3 regions of the Kineococcus deserti genome follow, and region 3 is predicted to be linked to each of the others. Evidence: riboswitches for the same ligand, from Rfam matches in the RefSeq annotation. Region 3 holds a riboswitch; each other region holds the start of a gene.
What was found. A riboswitch is a leader RNA that binds a small molecule or an ion and turns the genes downstream of it on or off. The one in region 3 is predicted to bind thiamine pyrophosphate.

Region 1 (6,535 bases), on a different contig from region 3:
ACACCGCGGCGCTGGCCGACCCCGCGCTGGACGCGGCGAACCTGCTGGCCCACCTCGACCTGGCCGCCGCCCGGGGCCGCCGGCGCGAGGCGGCGGCGCTGGAGCGGGGCGTGCGGCGCGGGCTGCCGGACCTCGACCCGGCCCGGGTGGCCGTCCTGCGCCGCGTGGCCCGGTGCCGGCTGGTCGCCGTGCACGCCTTCCGGGGGCTGCCGCCCGCGGTCGCCGGGGAACTGCTGGCCGCCTGACACAGTGGATCCGTGCGATCTCGCCTCGTCCGTGTGCTGGTGACCGTCGTCGCCCTCGGGGTGGTCCTCGTCGCGGCCGACCTGGCGGCGCGCACCTGGGCCACCGACCGGTTCGCCGCGGCGGTGCGCGAGGAGTACGACCTGCCCTCCGACCCGCGGGTCTCGGTCGCCGGCGGGTCGTTCCTGTGGCAGGTCGTCCGCGGCCGCTTCGACGACGTCACCGTGCAGGTCGACGACCTGCCCGCGGGGTCGGTGGCGCTGCAGGACGTCCGCGTGCGCCTGCCGGAGGTCGACGTGCCGCCGGCCGTGCTGGCCGGCCGGGGCGGGACCGTCGACGTCTCGGCGGGGACGGTGCGGGCGCACGTGTCCTTCGACGAGCTCGCGCGGGAGATCTCCGTCGGTGGGCTCGACGTCGCGCTGGCCCGGGACGAGGACGCCGTGCGGGCCTCCACGACCGTGCGGGTGCTGGGGCTGGGCCTCGACCTCGCGCTCACCGTCCGGCCCGCGCTGGACGGCGAGCTCGTGCGGCTCGAGCCGCTGCGTGCCGAACTGGCCGGCGCGCAGGTCCCGCTCAGCCGCGCCGAACGGCTGCTGGAGGCCGCGGGTTTCGACGGCTGGTCGATCGAGTTGTCGGACGTTCCCGAGCAGGTGCGGCTGGACTCGCTGCAGGTCGTGGACGACGGGATCGACGTCGACGGCACGGTGGTCGCCGGCGCCGTCGACGTGGGGTGAGGCGCGCCGCCAGCTCGCCGAGCGGGTTCCCGTCGCCCGCCGGCCTCCCCGCGAACCCCGGTGATCGAGGATGCGGCAGCGCCGATCGAGGATTCGACGCCGAGCGCCGGTCCGTGAGTCCTTGATCGCCGACGTCGAATCCTTGATCACCGGGGTGGGGTCCGGGGCGCCGGGGGAGGAGGGGCGGCGGTCCGCCGACCGACCGCCTGCCCTGCGGGTCGGCGCACGGCTAGCCTGTGGGGCCATGCAACCGAGCGTGCTCGACGTCTCCCCGGTCATCCCCGTGGTCGTCCTCGACGACGCGAGCGCCGCGGTCCCGCTGGCGAGGGCGCTGCTGGCCGGGGGCATCGGGATCGTCGAGCTGACGCTGCGGACCCCGGCGGCCCTGGACGCGGTGCGTGACATCGCCACCGAGGTGCCGGACATCCTGCTCGGCGTGGGCACGGTCGTCTCGGCCGACGACGTCGCGCGGGCCGTCGACGCGGGGGCGCAGTTCCTCGTCAGCCCGGGCACGACCCGCTCGATCGTGGAGGCCGCGCGCAGCCGGGAGGTGCCGCTGCTGCCGGGGGTCTCGACGGTCTCCGAGGCGCTGTTCGCGCTCGAACTCGGCCTGCACGAGCTGAAGTTCTTCCCCGCCGAGCAGGCCGGTGGGGCGGCGTTCCTGGCCGCGCTGCGCTCGCCGCTGCCGCAGGTGCGGTTCTGCCCCACGGGCGGGATCTCCCCGGCCAACGCCCCCGAGTACCTCGGGCTGCCGAACGTCGGGTGCGTCGGGGGCAGCTGGGTGACCCCGCACGACGCGCTGGCGAACCACGACTTCCACCGGGTGGAGGCGCTGGCGAAGGCGGCGGTGTCACTGCGCTGACGCGCGGGGTGGCAGGATCGGCGGGTGACCTACACCGCTGACGCTGGACGGTACGAGTCCATGCCCTTCCGCCGCTGCGGCCGCAGCGGCGTCGACCTGCCCGCGCTGTCGCTGGGGTTCTGGCACAACTTCGGCGACGACAAGCCGTTCCAGACCCAGCGTGACATCGCCCGTCGCGCCTTCGACCTGGGGATCACCCACTTCGACCTGGCGAACAACTACGGACCCCCCTACGGGGCGGCCGAGACGAACTTCGGCCGGTTGTTCCGCGAGGACTTCAAGCCCTACCGCGACGAACTGGTCATCTCCTCCAAGGCCGGCTGGGACATGTGGCCCGGCCCGTACGGGGACCGGGGCTCGCGCAAGTACCTCACCGCCTCGCTGGACCAGTCGCTGCAGCGCATGGGCCTGGAGTACGTGGACATCTTCTACCACCACCGTCCGGACCCCGACACCCCGCTCGAGGAGACGATGGGGGCGCTGGACTCCATCGTCCGTTCCGGCAAGGCGCTGTACGTCGGGATCTCCTCCTACGGCCCCGAGCGCACGCTGCAGGCCGCGCGGATCCTGCGTGACCTCGGCACGCCGCTGCTGATCCACCAGCCCTCGTACTCGATGTTCAACCGGTGGATCGAGTCCGGGCTGCTGGACGTCCTGGCCGAGGAGGGCGTGGGCTGCATCCCGTTCACCGCGCTGGCGCAGGGTTTGCTGACGAACCGCTACCTGGACGGCGTTCCGGCCGACTCCCGTGCGGCGCAGGGCAAGTCGCTGGACCCGCGCATCCTGAACGACGAGACGCTGCGCCGGATCCGTGGCCTGCAGGAGATCGCGGCCGGTCGCGGGCAGAGCCTGGCGCAGCTGGCGCTGGCGTGGACCCTGCGCGACCGGCGGATCACCACGACCCTCATCGGGGCCAGTTCGGTGCAGCAGGTGGAGGACAACGTCGCCGCGGTGGCGAACCTGGAGTTCTCCGAGGACGAACTCACGGCGATCGACGAGTTCGCCGTCGACTCCGGGGTCGACCTGTGGGCGGGCGTCCGCGAGGGCGGCGAGTAGCCCGGGGCCGGTCCGGCCCGCGGAACTGGGCGCTCAGTCCAGTTCCGCGGTGGAACGGCGGCGGCCGGTGCGCACCGGCACGAACGCGATGAGCAGGCCCAGGCAGGCGAACACCGCGTGCAGCGTGCTGATGGGCCAGTTCAGGTTCAGCGGTGCGCCACCGTCGAGCGCGGCGTAGGCGAAGAGGCCGGCGCCGGCCAGGAACAGGACGATGCCGTACCAGCGCGCTCGGCGGGCGCCGGTGCGCCCGAGCAGGCCCAGCACCCCCAGGACGACGTGCATCGCGCTGCTCAGCGGGTTCACGGCGAACCCGATGACCTGCTGCTCCAGGGTTCCGCCCGTCCAGTTCGAGAAGCCGCTGACGGCGAAGCCGGCCACGCCCAGGACGATCAGCAGGACCCCGGCGATGAGCGACAGGTGTTGTCCAGCCGTGGTCCGCGGGTGGACCGAGAGGTCGGCTCCCGAGAGGTTCAGGCTCATGACTGCTGGTTACCCCGGCGGCGTCTTCTCAAACGGCGCCGGTGTACGGTTCCCGGCGACACGGGGTGCTGCGTGCGGATCGCGCAGCTGAGATCACACCCGTCGAACCTGACGCAGGTAATGCTGACGAAGGGATGTCGCGGCATGGCAGCCGTTGAAGTGGCCGAGGTGAGCCCGCAGGACGTGGCCCGGGTCCGGGCCGCGCTCGTCGAGCGCGCCCCGCTCGTGCAGTGCCTCACCAACTCCGTCGTGCAGACGATCACCGCGAACGTCCTGCTGGCGGCCGGGGCGGCCCCGGCGATGGTCGACAACGTGCCCGAGAGCGCGCAGTTCGCCGCCGTCGCCTCGGCGGTGCTGGTGAACGTGGGAACCCTCGACGAGGTCCGCGCCCGGGCCATGGCGCTGGCCGCGGAGGCGGCGCAGCGCAGCGGGACGCCGTGGGTGCTGGACCCCGTCGCCGTCGGCGGGCTCGCGTTCCGCACGGGCGTCGCGCGGGACCTGCTGCAGTTCGCCCCGACCGTCGTGCGCGGCAACGCCTCGGAGGTCCTGGCGCTGGCCGGCGCCGGAGCGGGCGGTCGCGGCGTCGACTCCACGGCCGGTGCGGAGGAGGCGGTCGAGGCTGCTCGCGACCTCAGCCGCCGCACCGGCGGCGCCGTCGCGGTCTCCGGGGCGGTCGACGTCGTCGTCCACGGCGACCGCACGGTCCGCGTCCGCGGCGGGCACGTCCTGCTGACCCGCACGACGGGGGCGGGGTGCTCCCTGGGTGCCCTCGTCGCGGCCTGCGCCGGGGTGGAGGCCGACCCGCTGCTCGCCGCGGCCACCGCCCACGCCCACGTCGCCCTGGCCGCCGAACGCGCGGCCCGCCGTGCCGCACGGCCCGGCTCGTTCGCCACCGCCTGGATCGACGAGCTCGACGCCGTCGACGCGCCGGACCTCGGATCCGACACGGGACGGTTCGCGTGAGGGGCCGCTTCGAGCCCGCCCTGTACCTGGTCACCGACACCGAGCAGTGCGGCCCGCGCGGGGTGGCCGCGGTGGTCCGCGCCGCCGTCGCCGGCGGGGTCGACGCCGTGCAGGTCCGCGCCAAGCACGGCGCCGACCGCGACCGGCTCGCCCTCGTCCTGGCCGTCCAGGAGGCGTTGCGCGGCACCGGGGTTCCGCTGTTCGTCAACGACGCCGTCGACGTCGCCCTCGTCGCGGGCGTCGACGGGGTGCACCTGGGGCAGTCCGACCTGCCGGCCGCCGACGTGCGACGGATCGCCCCCGACCTGCTGCTGGGGTTGTCGGTCTCCACACCGGAACAGGCCGCGGCCGTCGACCCGGCCGTCGTGGACTACCTCGGCGTCGGCCCGGTCCGCGACACCGCGACGAAACCCGACGCCGCGGCCGAACTGGGCGCCGACGGGGTGCGGGCCGTCGTGGCCGCGGCGCCCGTCCCGTGCGTCGCGATCGGGGGGATCCACCCCGACAACCTGGACACCCTGCGCGGCACCGGCATCAGCGGGATCTGCGTCGTCTCGCAGATCTGCACCGCCGACGACCCCGAACGGGCCGCCCGGGAACTGCGCCGGCAGTGGGAGGGGGCGTGAGCCCCGCCCCCACCGCCCTCACCGTCGCCGGCAGCGACTCCGGCGGGGGAGCGGGGATCCAGGCGGACCTGAAGACGTTCGCCGCCCACGGCGTGTTCGGGACCAGCGCGATCACGGCGCTGACCGCGCAGAACACCCGCGGGGTCCGCGCCGTCCACCCGGTTCCGGCGCGGTTCGTCGCCGAGCAGATCGACACCGTGCTGGACGACATCACCGTGCACGCCACCAAGATCGGCATGCTGGCCGGCGCCGAGGTCGTGTCCGCCGTCGCCGAGGCGTTGCGGCGCCACGACCTCGGGCCCGTCGTGCTGGACCCGGTGATGATCGCCACCAGCGGGGACCGGCTGCTGGACCCCGCCGCCGTCGAGGCCCTGCGCGAGGACCTGCTGCCGCTGGCCGACCTGGTGACGCCCAACGTCCCCGAGGCCGCCGCGCTGCTGGGCGCCGACCCGGCCCGCACCGTGGAGGACTGCCGCCGCCAGGCCGAGGACCTCCTGCAGCGCAGCGGCACAGCAGTCCTGCTCAAGGGCGGGCACCTGTCCGGCGACGAGAGCGTCGACGTGCTGGCCACCGGCTCGGGCACCGCCCTGCTGCGCCGCCCGCGGGTGGCCACCACCTCCACGCACGGCACCGGCTGCACCTTGTCCTCGGCGTTGGCCGCCCAGGCCGCCCTGAACCCCGGCGCCGACTGGGGAACCCTCGTCGACCCCGCCCGCGACTACCTGCAGGCCGCTCTGGAGTCCGGCGCCCGACGGCGCATCGGCACCGGGCACGGCCCCCTCGACCACGCCTTCACCCTCCGGGAGCACTCGTGACGTTCACCGACACCACCTGGCAACGCACCGCCGACCTGCGTGCTGCGATCGAGGAGTCGCAGTTCCTGGCCGAGCTCGGCGACGGGACCCTCGACCCGGCGACGTTCCGGCACTACCTCGAACAGGACGCCCTCTACCTCGCCGGCTACGCCCGGGCGCTGTCGCTGCTGGCGGCTCGCGCCCCCGGCGCCGACAGCGCGGGTTTCTGGTCCAGCTCCGCGCACGGGGCGGCCGTCGTGGAGTCCGCCCTGCACGCCGACCTCCTGGACTCCGGGCTGCTGCCCCCCGCGACGGGCACCCCGCAGGCCTCGCCGACGACCCTGGGGTACGTCTCCTACCTCGTGGCCGCGGCCGCCACCGCGCCCTACCCCGTCGCCGCGGCCGCGGTCCTGCCGTGCTTCTGGATCTACGCCGACGCCGGCCGCCGGCTGGCCGCGCGCGCCGACCTGGTCGCGGCGGAGGGGCCGGGCCACCCGTACGCCCGGTGGGTCGCCACCTACGACGCCCCCGGCTTCCACGCCTCCGTCGCGACCGCACGTCGCCTCGTCGACGAGGCCGCCGCCGAGCACACCGAGGCCGTGCAGGAGGCCATGCACGAGGCGTTCGCCGTCGCGACCCGCTACGAGTGGCTGTTCTGGGAGACCGCGCACCGCCGGGAGACGTGGCCCTCGACCGGGGGGCTCGTCGCGGTGGGGTGAGCCGGCGGAGTGAGAGGCTCGGGGCGATGAACCAGGCAGTCCCCGTCCTCGAACCGAC
Region 2 (6,535 bases), on a different contig from region 3:
CAGGATCGGCACCATCACCCACGAGGTCAGGGCCGTGGTGAGCGGTCCGGCGACGAGGAAGCCGAGCATCCCGCCGGCGTCGGTGACGACCCCGGCGCCCTCGGGGCCGGTCGGCGAGGGCGCCCCGGTGGCCAGGTGCACCAGGCCGGCGGCCGACAGCGTCAGCGCGATCGACCCGACGACGGCCCGGGTGGTGGTCTGCGTGTGGTCGGGGTGGCGCAGCAGGTGCACGGCCAGGCCGAGGAGGACGACGGGCAGCGCGAGCGCGACCTCACCGAACGTTCCGGCCACGACCGTGTGGATGATCTGCCCCGCGGTCCCCGGCAGGCCCCACCACTCCCGTGCGGCGACCACGATCGCCAGCGCCAGCAGGGCGAAGCCGGCGCCGTCACGGCGCAGGTCGGGGTCCAGGTCGCGGGCTCCGGAACCGAGGCGGCGGGCGGCGCCGCCGACGAGGTGCGCACAGCCCATCCAGGTGGCCGACACGGCGCGGACGGGCCACGAGGGGCCGCTGCGGACGGGGCGGGCGGGCGGGCGCTTGGCCGCCGTCTTGGCGGGAGTGCGGTTGCCCGCCGGCCGGGACGTGCCACGCGCAGGTGCCTTGGCAGCGGGCTTGGCGCCACCCCGAGAGCCTCCGGTCGCCACCTTGCTGGCCCCTCCCCTACCGCTGGTCGTGCGCGTGTTCGTCCGGGTGGCCATGCGATCACGGTACCCGGGCGCGACTGCTCCGACCGGGCGAGCACCCAGCCGGATCTCAGCCTGCCCCGGGGCCGGGCGGGGACCGCGGGCGACACGCCGGGACCCGGCCGCCAGACTGTCGGCCGTGACCTCCGGACGAGTGGTGCCCTCGGGCCGCCTGGTGGGTGTCGACCTGGCCCGGGCCGTCGCCGTCGTCGGGATGATGTCGATCCACGTGCTGCCCGGCGAGGAGGTCGGAGGGTTCGCCGGCGCCCTGTACTCCGTCTCCCACGGCCGGGCGTCGGGGTTGTTCGCCGTCCTGGCCGGCCTCTCCCTGGGCCTGGCCACCCGCCGCGGCGGCGACGCCCGCGCCGCCGCCCGCACCGGCGTCCTGGTCCGCGGCCTGCTCATCGCCCTGCTCGGGCTGGTCCTCGTCGACGCCGGCAGCCGGGTCGCCATCATCCTGGCCTACTACGGCGTCGCCTTCGTCGTCGTGCTGCCCTTCCTGTGGTGGCCGGCCCGCCGCCTGGCCGTCCTGGCCGGCGCCTGGCTCGTGCTGGCGCCGCTGCTGTCCTTCGCCGTGCGCGGCGCCTCCGGTCTGGACGCGCAGTACGAGCAGCCGACCCTGGGCTGGCTGGCCCGCCCCGGTGACCTGCTGGAGACGCTGGCGCTGACCGGGTACTACCCCGTCGTCGGCTGGGCCGGCTACCTGCTGCTGGGGCTGGCGGTCTCCAAGGTCGACCTGCGCGAGAGCACCGTCGCGATGCGGGTCGCCGGCGCCGGGGCGCTCGCCGCCGGCTCCTCCTGGATCGTCAGCGGTCTGCTGCTCGGGCCGGGCGGTGGCCGCGCCGCGCTCACCGGGCGCTTCGGGGCCTCCGCCCTGGACGCGCAGGACTACTACGGCACCGTCCCGACGGACTCGCGGTGGTGGCTGGCCGTGGTGGAACCGCACTCGGGCACACCGCCGGACCTGCTGCACACCGCCGGCACGGCGCTCGCGGTCGTCGGGGTGTGCTGCCTGCTGCCCTCGACGCTGACCCGGTTCCTCCACCCGGTCGCGGCGTTCGGCAGCATGCCGCTGACCCTCTACACCGCCCACGTGCTCGCGCTGGCCGCGTGGCCGCGGGAGACCACGACGCTGCTGGCCGTGCACGTGCTCCTGGGGATGCTGTTCGCCACCACCTGGCGGCTCGCCGTCGGCCGCGGGCCGCTGGAGCAGGTCGTGGGCCGGGCCGCCGCTGCGGCGGGTGCTAGGGTCCCGCGCAGCACGGGAGTCCGGTGAGCCGGGCTGAGAGGGAGTTCTCGAACTCCGACCGTTGAACCTGATCTGGATCATGCCAGCGCAGGGAGCGACCAGCACGGTTCCACCGTGCCCTCTCCGGAACCCCGCTCGTGCCCGCTGGACACGAGGACGGACGACGTGACGGGAACTCCCCTGCTCGACGACCGCGCGCGCCTGCGCGCCGACCCGCTGGCCTTCGGCGTGGGCGCCCGCGTCACCGTCGCGGTGATGGCCGACCGCTACGCCGACGTCATCCTCGGCGCCGTGCGCGGCGCCGACGCCACGGGGCTGGTGCTGGACACCGGCGACGTCAGCACCTACGCCGGAGGGTCGGAGGCGGACCTGCTGCGCTGGCTCACCGACCTGTCCGCGGCCGTCGCGGCCTCGGGTGAGCACGCCGCGATCGCGGTGCACCTGTCGCGCGGCTGCCCCGGGGAGGCGGTGTGCGAACTGCCCGGCGGCGCCGGTCCGCGCAGCACGGACGTTCCCGCCGGTCGCGAGACGGGGACCTTCGCGTCGGCGGAGTGGGCGCTGTACCCGCTGGCCGACCAGGTCACGGCCGGGGTCGAACCCGACCACATGCGCGACATCCACGCCGCCATCGACTTCGCGCGCGGCAACGGGACGTTCCGGAAGTCCGAGCACTTCGTGACGCGCCTGGAGGGTGACCTCGGCCGCGTCCTGGAAACCGTGCTGGCCGGGTGGACGATGGTCGGCCGCAGCGTCCAGCACGTCACCAGCCACCTGACGATCTCGGTGAACAGCCCCAGCCACCGCGGGGCGCGGCCGTGAGGCGACTGGAACTGCGGGACGTCGTCCTGCTGGTGGTGCTCGGCGTCGTCTTCGGGTTCCTGTACTGGGCGCTGGTGCAGGGCTGGAACGTCCTGGCCGTCGCGATGGGACCGGCCGGTGACCTGGCCCAGCACGTGCTGCTGGGCGGCTGGCTCATCGTGGCTCCCCTGGCTGTGGCGGTGGTCCGCCGCCCCGGCGTGGGGATCCTGGCCGAGGTCATCGCCTCGGTCGTGGAGGTGGTGTTCCTCGGCTCGGCGGTCGGTCCGATCCTGCTGGTGGCCGCGGCGCTGCAGGGTCTGGGCAGCGAACTGCCCTTCGCGCTGACCCGCTACCGCCGGTTCGGCTGGGGGGTGTTCGCGCTGTCGGGGATCTGCGGCGCGGCGCTGGTGTTCTTCTTCTCGGCCGTGCGCTTCGGCTGGTTCGGCCAGGACATCCTCGCCCTGCGGTTCGGCCTGCAGGTCGTCTCGGGCCTGCTGCTGGGCGGCTTGCTGGCGAGGGTCCTCGTCGAGGCGCTGCGCCGAACCGGGGTCGTGGACAACTTCGGCATCGTCCGCGACGGCCTGGCCGCGCAGCCCGCCCTGGTGCGGCGTGAACGGTGACGGTGCTCCACGCGCGGAACCTGGAGTCGGTGTTCCCCACCGGCGACGGCGTCGGCCCGGTCGACCTGGACCTGCGGGCCGGTGAGGCCCTGCTCGTGCTGGGCCCGTCGGGAGCAGGCAAGTCCACCGTCCTGCGGTTGCTGAACGGTGCGGTGCCGCAGGCGGTCCACGCCCAGGTGACCGGTTCGGTGCAGGTGGCGGGGCGAGCCGTCGGCGAGCACCGCGTCGCCGACCTCGCCGACGTCGTCGGCGTCGTCCACCAGGATCCCGAGTCCGGCGTCTGCCTGCCCGAGGTCGACGACGAGGTGGCGTTCGCCCTGGAGAACCTCGGGGTGGACCCCGCCGCGATGCAGGACCGCTCGGCCGCGGCGCTGGCCCGGGCCGGCGCGACCCACCTGCGGGGCCGGTCGACGACGGGGCTGTCCGGCGGGGAACTGCAGCGGGTGGCCCTGGCCGCGGCCACGGTCGCCGGTCCCGCGCTGCTGCTGCTCGACGAGCCGACCTCGATGCTCGACGCCGACGGCGTGGACGCGGTCCGCTCGGCGATCGCAGCGGTCCGCCGGGACACCGATGCGGCGTGCGTCCTGGTCGAGCACCGGCTGGACGAGTTCGCCGGCGACGCGGGGCTGGCCGGCCTGCCCGAACGGTGGCTGGTGCTGGGCCGCGACGGCCGCGTGCGTTTCGACGGGCCCTGCACGGAACTGGGCGCCGACGTGGCCCGCGACCTGGTGACCAGCGGGTGCTGGCTGCCGTTCGACCTGGAGTGCCTGGCGTTGTTCGGCACCGGCTGGTCGCCGGAGGTCCTGCAGCGGGCCCTGGCCGCCGCCGCACCCCCGCAGGTGCCGGCGCGCGGGCAGGTGCTGCTGGCGGCGCGCGGCCTGCGCGTCGGCCCCTCGCGCCACGAGGTCGTCCTCGGCCCGGTGGACCTGGACCTGCACGCCGGGGAGGTCGTCGCCCTCCTGGGCCCGAACGGCAGCGGGAAGTCGACGTTGCTGCGCACCCTGGCCGGCGTCGCGAAACCCCTGGGTGGGTCCATCGAGGGGCCGCGGCCGGGGCTGGTGTTCCAGAACCCCGAGCACCAGTTCGTCGCCGGTACCGTGCGCGGCGAGGTGGCCCACGGCGTCCGGGACCTCGCGCGGGTGGAGGCCGAACTGGGCCGGTTCGACCTGCTCGGCGTCGCCGGTCACGATCCGCACCGGCTGTCCGGTGGTCAGCAGCGCCGGCTCAGCCTGGCGGCCCTGCTCGTGCACGACCGGCCCGTCCTGCTGGCCGACGAGCCCTGCTTCGGCCTGGACCGGACGGCCACCACGGCCGCGACCACGGCGCTGCGCGGGGCCGCCGACGACGGTCGCGCCGTCCTGTTCTCCTGCCACGACCTGCGGGCCGTCGCCGGCTGCGCGGACCGGGTGCTCGTGGTGGCCGAGGGGGAACTGCTCGCGACCACCACCCGGGACCTGCTGGTCGACGACGACCTGTTGCGGCGGGCGCGGTTGCGTCCGGCGCGGTGGTTGTGCGACCTGGCCCGTTCCGTGCCGGACTCGGCCGGACTGCGCGCCGTGCTGACCGGACTGGACCGGCTCGCCGCCGGACTCGCCGCGCCGGTGGCGGTCTCGTGAACCGCGTCGTCGCGCAGAACTCGTGGCTGGCCCGCCGGAACCCGACCGTCAAGGCCGCGGTGCTGCTCGTCGTCTCGCTGGGGACCCTCGCGCTGACCGACCTCGTTCCCCTGCTGGCGCTGTACGCGCTGGCGGTCGCGGGCGTCCGCCTGAGCGCCGCGGTGCGGTGGCGGGCGCTGTTCCTCGCGCAGGTCCCGTTCGTGCTGTTCGGGATCGGCCTGGTGGCGGTGAACGCGGTCAGCCGCCCCGTCGACGGGTGGACCGTCGGCACGGCGCTGGCGGTGCGCGGACTGCTCATCGGGGTGCTCACGATCGGGTTCCTGGCGAGCACCCCACCCCGGGAACTGGTGGTGAGCCTGGTGCAGCACGCCCGGCTCAGCCCGCGGTACGCCTACGCGCTGCTGGCCGGGCACCGCATGCTGGCGGCGATGCCGCAGCGGTGGGCCACGATCCGCGCCGCCCACGCCGTCCGTGCGCCGCTGGACCGCCGGGGCCGGCCCCGCACGGGAGCCGGCGCCGCGGCGCGGTCGGCGTTCGCCCTGCTGGTCTCCTCCCTTCGCGCCGGCGAACGCACGGCCCTGGCGATGGAGACCCGCGGTCTGGGTGGCCCGCACGTCCGGGACGGTGCGGCGGCCCGTGCCGATCGGGTGGGCCGACGCGGTGTTCGCGGCCGGCGTCGTGGCGGTGTTCTCGGCCGCGGTGGCGGCGGGCTGGAGCTGACCGCCCAGCCGGCCGTCCGGCGGGAGTCAGTCCTGCCCCGCCGCGGAGGTCACCTCGTCCCACGCCCGGGCGATCCGCTCCACCGCCTCCCCGAGCGGAACCTCGACGCTGTGACCGTCCTGGGAGCGCAACGCCGTCGGCAGGCCGATCTGGGCGATCCGCCCGGTGCCGGAGAACACCCGGCCGGGCACCCCGTCCGGCTGCAGCTCCAGCCGGCCCGTGGAGTCCTCGCGCAGCGGTGCGGGCAGGTCGGCCCGCCGTTGCGCCGCCACGGCCACGTGCACCCCGTGGGCGCTGCCGCGACGGGCGATGGTGGTGACGGCCGCGGTCAGGTCGTCGTCGCCGGGGTCACCGCCGGGCGAGGGCCAGCCGTCGACGACGAGCACGACGTGACCCCGCCGCCCGGTCTCCTCCCCCTCGGCCGGGAGCGCGTCGCGGTCGTCGAGCACCGCGGTCACCAGCGCCAGGGCGCGGCGCACCAGGTCGGGGCGGTCACGTCCGACGACCGTCGCCACGTGCGGCAGACCCGCCAGGACGGACAGCCCGCCACCACCGAGGTCCAGGCACAGGAACCGCACCTCCGTCGGGGTGTGGGTCAGCGCCGTCGCGAGCACGGCCGTGCACAGGGTGGTGGTCCGGCCGGTGCGCGGTGCCCCGACGACGGCCAGGTGCCCCGACCCCTCGGTCCAGCGCAGCCACAGGTGCCCGAGCCGCTGCCGCCCCGGACCGCCGGCGATGCCGATGGGCGCGGTCAGGGTCCCGCCGGGACCGTCCACCCCGAGCCCACGGCCGGCCACCGGTCGGACGGTGCCCAGCAGCAGGCCCACCGGGAACTGCCGCGGCAACGA
Region 3 (6,535 bases):
CCGCCGACGTCCGCGACCCCGCGCAGGTGCGGGAGGTGCTGGGGGACCGCACGTTCGACGTCGTCGTCGACTTCGTCGCCTTCACCCCCGACCACGTCGCCGCCGACGTCGAGCAGTTCCGCGGACGCACCGGGCAGTACGTGTTCATCTCCAGCGCGAGCGCCTACCAGAAACCCGTCGGGCACCTGCCCATCACCGAGTCCACCCCGCTGCACAACCCGTTCTGGCAGTACTCGCGCGACAAGATCGCCTGCGAGGACCTGCTGACGAAGGCGTACCGCGACGAGGGTTTCCCGGCCGTCGTGGTCCGGCCCAGCCACACCTACGACCGCACGCTCGTGCCGCTCGACGACGGCTGGACGGCGGTCGACCGCATGCGGCGCGGCAAACCCGTCGTCGTGCACGGCGACGGCACCTCGACGTGGGTGCTGACGCACCACACCGACTTCGCCAAGGGTTTCGTCCCGCTGCTCGGCGAACCCGCCGTCACCGGCGACACCGTGCACATCACCGGCGACGAGGTCCTGACGTGGGACCAGATCGCCCGGACGCTGGGTGCGGCCGCCGGGGTTCCCGATCCGCAGCTCGTGCACGTTCCCAGCGACGTCATCGCGCGGGAGGCGCCCGACCGCGGGCCGGGTCTGCTGGGGGACAAGGCGCACTCGGTGGTCTTCGACAACACCAAGCTCAAGCGGCTCGTGCCGGGGTTCGCGGCGACGACGAGCTTCGCGGCAGGCGCCCGGGAGATCGTCGCCCACCACGACGCCACCCCGGACCTGCGGGTCGTCGACCCCGATGTCGACGCCCGCCAGGACCGGCTGGTGGAGCGGTTCGGCTGATCAGCCCTTGAAGGCGTCCTTGACGTGCTCGCCGCGCTGCTTGAGGTCGGCGGCCGCCTGGTCCTTCTGACCCTCGCGGCGCAGCTCCTCGTCGTCCTTGGCGCCGCCGGCGGCTTCCTTCGCCCGGCCCGCGACGTCCTGCGCGGCGTTCTTGATCTTGTCCGATGCGCTCACGGTTCCTCCTCCTCGAACACCGGGGAGGTGGCGGACGAAGATCCGTCGATGCCCGTCCCCGGATGCGGTCCCACTGCAGCACCGCTGCAGCGGGACCGCATCCGGAAGGGATCAGGCGTTGGCCTTGGCGCCGCCGTCGTCGCCCGGCCCGAGGCCGGGCGGCAGTTCACCGAAGCTCTTGCGGTACCAGGCGGCGGCCTGACGTTCGACGATCAGCCGGGTCAGCCCGATGATGGCGCCGGAGGCCAGCGCCCAGACGATCGCTTCCCTCCACGCCACGTCGGGGTCCTCCGGGTTGTCCGGCGGCGGGGACTTGGTCACCGCGACCCAGGCCTTCTTCGTGACGCGGCTCGCGATCGCGGTCGCGAGGATGCCGGCTCCGGGGCCGACGAACTTCCAGACGAACGAGCTCATGGGTCCGAACCCTGCCCTACAGCAGGTCCAGGAGCCAGCCCAGGACCGGCGTCAGCGCGGCGGCGCTGCCGGCGAGGACGGCGACCACGACGATCAGCGTCATCAGCTTGACCGCCCGGGACGGGCCGCCGTCGGGACCTCGCATCATCCGCAGCACCACCACATTGTGCTGTGCGGGGGGAGCGCGAGCGCCCAGCAGGGGTAGGGTCGGGGCACACGACAGGGGAGCGCCGTGGGGCGCTGAGAGTGCGGGCATCCGCAGACCCTCGAACCTGATCCGGTTCACACCGGCGTAGGGAGTCGGGCCGTCTCGACCCGTGGCCACCGCGGCCGCGGGTCCCCCTCCTGCTCCAGGAGGACACCGTGAGCACCACCGTCAGCCGTTCCCGCGGAGCCACCCGCTGGCGCACCGTCGACCTCGTCACCGCCGCCGTCCTCGGCGTCGCCTTCGGCGTCGTGTTCTGGGGGTGGGGCGTCCTCTACGCCGTCCTGACCCCGTTCTTCGTCACCGTGCCGTTCCTGCAGAGCCTGCTCAGCGGCGTCTGGCTGCTGCCCGCCGTCGTGGCCGCGCTGATCGTGCGCCGTCCGGGCGCCGCGCTGCTGGCCGAGATGGTCGCCGCCACCGTCGAAGCCCTGCTGGGCAGCCACTGGGGCTTCGGCGTCCTGGTCTCCGGCGCGATCCAGGGGATCGGCGTCGAACTGGCCGTCGCCCTGTTCGCCTGGCGCCGGTTCGGCCCGGCCGTCGCCGTCCTCGGCGGGGTGCTCGCCGCGGTGCTGGAGGGCGTCTACGAGCTCTTCGCCTACTACGCGGGGGCGTGGACGCCGGGGTTCCAGGTCCTCTACGTCGCCTGCTTCGCCGTCTCCGGCGCCCTCGTGGCCGGACTCGGCGGCTGGGCCCTGGTCCGCGGCCTGGCCCGCACCGGCGCGCTGTCCGCGTTCCCCGCCGGTCGCGACCGTGCCTGACCTCGCGCTGCGAGGACTCAGCGTCGTCACCGGGGGCCGCACCCTCGTGCGCGACGTCGACCTCGACGTCGCGGCGGGGGAACGGGTGCTGCTCACCGGGCCCAGCGGCGCCGGCAAGTCCACCGTCCTGCGGGCGCTGGCGGGTCTGCTGGAGGACCACCTCGAGGCCACCGGCGACGTGCGCCTCGACGGCCGCGCCCCCGTACCGGGGCAGATCGGCCTGCTCGTGCAGGACCCGCTCGACGCGGTCGTCGCCGAGGCGGCCGGCCGCGACACCGCCTTCGGCCCGGAGAACTCCGGCCTCGACCGCGTCCGCACCTGGCAGCTCGTGGCCCGCGCCCACGCCGCCGCCCGGTACTCCGCCGGGCGGGACCGCGAGGTCGTGACGCTGTCCGGGGGCGAACGCCAGCGGCTGGCGCTGGCCGGAACGCTGGCCGCCGACCCGGCCGTCCTGCTGCTGGACGAACCGACGTCCATGCTCGACGCCCCCACCGCGGCCGCCGTCCGCGCGGCCGTCCTGGACGCCGCCCGCGGCCGCTCCCTCGTCGTCGTCGACCACGACCTGGCCGGCTGGGGCGCCCACGTCGACCGCGTCGTCGTCCTCGGCCGGGACGGCCGGGTCGCCGCCGACGGCCCCGCCGACCGGGTGCTGGTGCCGGGCAGCGCGACCGAGGGCCTGTGGCTGCCGGGCGTGCCGGACCCGCAGCCGCTGCCGGTACCCGCCGGGCTCCTCGCCCCGCAGTGGCGAGTCGACGGCGACCTGTTGCAGGGCGAGGGGATGGGTCTCGTCCGTCGGCGGCGTGGGCTGCGGCCGCGGCCCCCGGCCACGGTCCTGCGCGCCGTCGACGTGACCGTCCGCGCGGGCCGCGTGACACCCGTGACCGGCGACAGCGGCGCGGGCAAGTCCAGCCTGCTGGCGGTGCTGGCCGGACTGGCGCGGCCCACCAGCGGACGGCTCCTCGCGGCCGCCGGGCTCGCCGCCGACGGCCGCCGCGAACCGCACCGCTGGCGCTCGCGGGACCTGGCCGCCCGCACCGGCTGGGTCCCGCAGTTCCCCGAGCACACGTTCCTCGCGCACACCGTGCGCGAGGAGGCCGCCGCGACGGCCGCCGTCCTGGGGCGCGACACCGACCGGGCCGGGCGGCTGCTCGAGCTGCTCGGCCTGGCCGACCGCGCCGAGGTCAACCCGTTCCAGCTCTCCGGCGGGGAGCAGCGACGGCTGGCGCTCGCGGGCGCCCTGGCCGCCGGGCCGGCGGTCGTGCTCGCCGACGAACCCACCGTCGGGCAGGACCGCGGTACGTGGGCCGTCGTGGCCGGGCTGCTGCAGGCGGCCGCCCGGGACGGCGCCGGGGTCGTCCTCAGCAGCCACGACAGCCGGTTGCTGGACGCGATCGGCGGGGACGGCGGGGTCCACCTGGAGGCCGGGACGCTGCGGGAGGTGGCCGCGTGACCGCGTCCGACGCCCACCCGAGCGGCGTCCGCACCCGTGTCCACACCGATGTCCACAGCCGTGTGGACAACCCGGTGGCTACCACGTCCGGGGGTGTGGACGAAACGGTTCCGCCGACCGCGGCGCAGCGGCGCGGTGCGGGTCCCGGACCAGCGGTGCGGCACTGCGGGCCGCTGCCGGTGCTGGCGGTCAGCCTCCTCTGCGCGGTCGGTGCCCTCGCCGTGCAGGAGTGGTGGCACGCGGCGGGAGCCCTTGCGGTGCAGGCACTCTGCCTGCCGCTGGTGGTCGGTGGCCCGCGGACCCTGCTGCGCCGGCTGCTGCCGGTGGGCATCGCGGCCGTCTCCGTCGGCTGGTCGACCGTGCTGGCCGGTGACAGCCCCGAGCCCCTGTGGACAGCGCTGACGGCCACCCTGCGCCTGCTCGTCCTGGTCCTCCCCGGGGTGGTGCTGTTCGGCTGGATCGACCCGGCCGAGACCGGTGACCACCTCGCCCAGCGGTTGCGGGTGCCGGCCCGGGTGGTCGTCGCCGTCGTCGCGGCCATCGGACGGCTGGACTCGCTGACCGACTCCTGGGACCAGATCGCCGCCGCCCGCCGGGTCCGCGGGTTCGGCCCGGGCCGGTGGCCGGCCTCCCGGGTGCGGTGGGCGGCCTCGACGGCGTTCGGCCTGCTGGTCGACGCGGTGCGCCGCGCCGGGCGCGTCTCCGTCGCGATGGACGCGCGGGGGTTCGCCGACGAGAGCGCGACCCGGCGGACGTGGGCGCTGCCGGCGCCGTGGCGGCGCGCCGACACCGTCCTGCTGGTGGTGGGCACCGGCGTCGCCGCGGTCCCGCTGCTGCTGCGGCTGACGGGTGCGTTCCTCACGTCGACGACCTGACGGCTGACCTACCGCGGCCCTGGCCGGCACGGCAGTCTCCTGCCAGGCCGCCGGAGGGGAGACGACGTGGAGGGTGCGGTGATCAGCGCCCGTGACGTCCAGGTCGTCCGGGAGTGGCCCGACCGGCCGTCGGCGACCCTGCTCGACGACGTCGAGGCGGACGTCGCCACGGGCGAGGTCGTGGCGGTGGTGGGCCGGCGCGGCGCCGGGGTCTCGACGCTGCTGGGCGTGCTCGGCGGTCGCGTCCGGCCCACCCGGGGCCGGGTGCGGGTGCTCGGCGTCGACCCGTCGCAGGACCGGCGGGGACTGCTCACCGGATCCGTGACGGTGCTGCCGGCGCACGGTGCCCTCTTCGACCACCTCACCGTCGCCGAGACCGTCGGGTTGTGGACGTCGTTGCACGCCGATCCCCACGACCTCGAGGACCTGCTGGAGCTGGCCGACCTGGCCCCGTTCGCGTCCGTGCTCGTGCGTCGCCTCGACGTGGCGGCGCAGCAACGGCTCCGGCTCGCCGTGACCTTCGCGGGCCGCACCCCCCTGGTGGTCTGCGACGAACCGGCCGGGGGTGCGGCGGCCGGGACGGGCCGGGCGCTGGCCGCGCTGCTGGGCCGGCACCGCGCCGAGGGGGGCACGGCCGTCGTGGCCGGGGGGAGCCCGGACGCCCTCGACCCCGACGTGGTGGCCCGCGCGGACCGGATCGCGGTGCTGCGCCGCGGACGGCTGGTGACGTTGTCCCCGCCCGGGGAGGTCATCGCCCGGTTCGCCGCGCACGGGGCCGCGACCGTCCTGCTGACCGACGCGCGCGAGGCCGGCGACCTGACCTCGGCGGTGCCGGGCGCCACCTTCCAGCGGGTGGGCGAGCAGACCCGCGTCGAGCTGCCCGACTGCCCCGCCGGCCGTGTCCGCCAGCTCACCGAGCCGCTGCGCTCGGTGGTCGACCTGCGCCACCACGAGGCCACCCTCACCGACGCCGTCCGGCGCGCGACCGCCGACCGGCGGCGACCCGTCGCCCGGACCTCACCGTGAGTCCCGGTCAGTCCCCGGTGGGCCTGGTCACCGGGCTGCCCCGCACCGCGGGCGGCGGCCCCGCGCGACCTGCGCGGCGGCCCGGCCCGGTCCGCGCGGCGACGCTGGAGTCCCTGCGGGACAAGGGGTTGCTCCTGCAGGCCGGACTGACGCCGCTGCTCGTGCTCCTCGCCGGTGCCCTGGTGGGAGGCGGGGCGCACCTGCTGCCGACCGCGGTGGCCCTCACCGCCCTGGTCCTGGGGCTGCCCGGGACGGCCGGGCGGGTGGTGCGGTGGCGCGGACGGGGAACGCTCGCGCTGCTGCTGGGGGCCGGTGGCCTGCGGCGGCCGGGCAGGGCGCGTCGGCTGGCGCTGGTGCTCGTCCCCTCCCGCCTGCTGCTGACGGTGCCCGCCGCGGTGGTGGCGGTCGCCGGGTGCGCGCTGACGGGCACGCTCGACGTGGGGGCGCGGACCACCGCGACCGGGGTGCTGAGCGGTGCGCTGGGCCTGGTCGTCGTCGCTGTGCTGGGCAGCGCGACCTGCACGACGCTCGGCGTCCTGGCCGGGTGCCTCCTGCGACCCCGGGAGGCCCGCCTGGTGCTGTGGCCCGCCGCCGTCGTCGTGGCGCTCGGTGGCGTCCTGGTGCCGCTCCCGGTGCTGCCCGACCCCGCCGCGGCGGTCCTGCGCTGGATCCCGCCGGCGGTCATGGCCGAGGGGCTGCGCGAGGGGCTGACGTCCGGTGCGGGTCCGCGGGGCGTGACCGTCGCGGTCCTCGCCGCGGCCTTCTCCGCAGCGGCCGGTGCCCTGGTCGTGGTG

Region 1: another riboswitch for thiamine pyrophosphate. It lies ahead of thiM (hydroxyethylthiazole kinase); the one in region 3 lies ahead of ACRYR2_RS21360 (ECF transporter S component).
Region 2: another riboswitch for thiamine pyrophosphate. It lies ahead of ACRYR2_RS14095 (YkoF family thiamine/hydroxymethylpyrimidine-binding protein); the one in region 3 lies ahead of ACRYR2_RS21360 (ECF transporter S component).

The regions. Positions count from the first base shown of each region.
Region 1 is NZ_JBJLSI010000007.1:154,821-161,355, reverse strand. Features, by position in the region: gene ACRYR2_RS08225 (hypothetical protein) at 1-245, shown strand, start outside; gene ACRYR2_RS08220 (LmeA family phospholipid-binding protein) at 258-977, shown strand; gene eda (bifunctional 4-hydroxy-2-oxoglutarate aldolase/2-dehydro-3-deoxy-phosphogluconate aldolase) at 1,222-1,839, shown strand; gene mgrA (L-glyceraldehyde 3-phosphate reductase) at 1,864-2,895, shown strand; gene ACRYR2_RS08205 (DUF4383 domain-containing protein) at 2,929-3,375, opposite strand; TPP riboswitch at 3,427-3,527, shown strand; gene thiM (hydroxyethylthiazole kinase) at 3,520-4,338, shown strand; gene thiE (thiamine phosphate synthase) at 4,335-4,964, shown strand; gene thiD (bifunctional hydroxymethylpyrimidine kinase/phosphomethylpyrimidine kinase) at 4,961-5,779, shown strand; gene ACRYR2_RS08185 (TenA family protein) at 5,776-6,477, shown strand; gene ACRYR2_RS08180 (serine hydrolase) at 6,504-6,535, shown strand, end outside.
Region 2 is NZ_JBJLSI010000017.1:17,443-23,977, forward strand. Features, by position in the region: gene ACRYR2_RS14085 (FtsK/SpoIIIE family DNA translocase) at 1-699, opposite strand, end outside; gene ACRYR2_RS14090 (heparan-alpha-glucosaminide N-acetyltransferase domain-containing protein) at 824-1,960, shown strand; TPP riboswitch at 1,936-2,044, shown strand; gene ACRYR2_RS14095 (YkoF family thiamine/hydroxymethylpyrimidine-binding protein) at 2,099-2,752, shown strand; gene ACRYR2_RS14100 (ECF transporter S component) at 2,749-3,351, shown strand; gene ACRYR2_RS14105 (ABC transporter ATP-binding protein) at 3,354-4,967, shown strand; partial or broken gene ACRYR2_RS14110 (energy-coupling factor transporter transmembrane component T family protein) at 5,027-5,515, shown strand; gene ACRYR2_RS14115 (FtsK/SpoIIIE domain-containing protein) at 5,714-6,535, opposite strand, start outside.
Region 3 is NZ_JBJLSI010000037.1:21,232-27,766, reverse strand. Features, by position in the region: gene ACRYR2_RS21380 (SDR family oxidoreductase) at 1-839, shown strand, start outside; gene ACRYR2_RS21375 (CsbD family protein) at 840-1,013, opposite strand; gene ACRYR2_RS21370 (DUF4235 domain-containing protein) at 1,125-1,427, opposite strand; gene ACRYR2_RS21365 (hypothetical protein) at 1,444-1,575, opposite strand; TPP riboswitch at 1,639-1,743, shown strand; gene ACRYR2_RS21360 (ECF transporter S component) at 1,791-2,390, shown strand; gene ACRYR2_RS21355 (ATP-binding cassette domain-containing protein) at 2,383-3,840, shown strand; gene ACRYR2_RS21350 (energy-coupling factor transporter transmembrane component T family protein) at 3,915-4,715, shown strand; gene ACRYR2_RS21345 (ABC transporter ATP-binding protein) at 4,794-5,741, shown strand; gene ACRYR2_RS21340 (hypothetical protein) at 5,738-6,535, shown strand, end outside.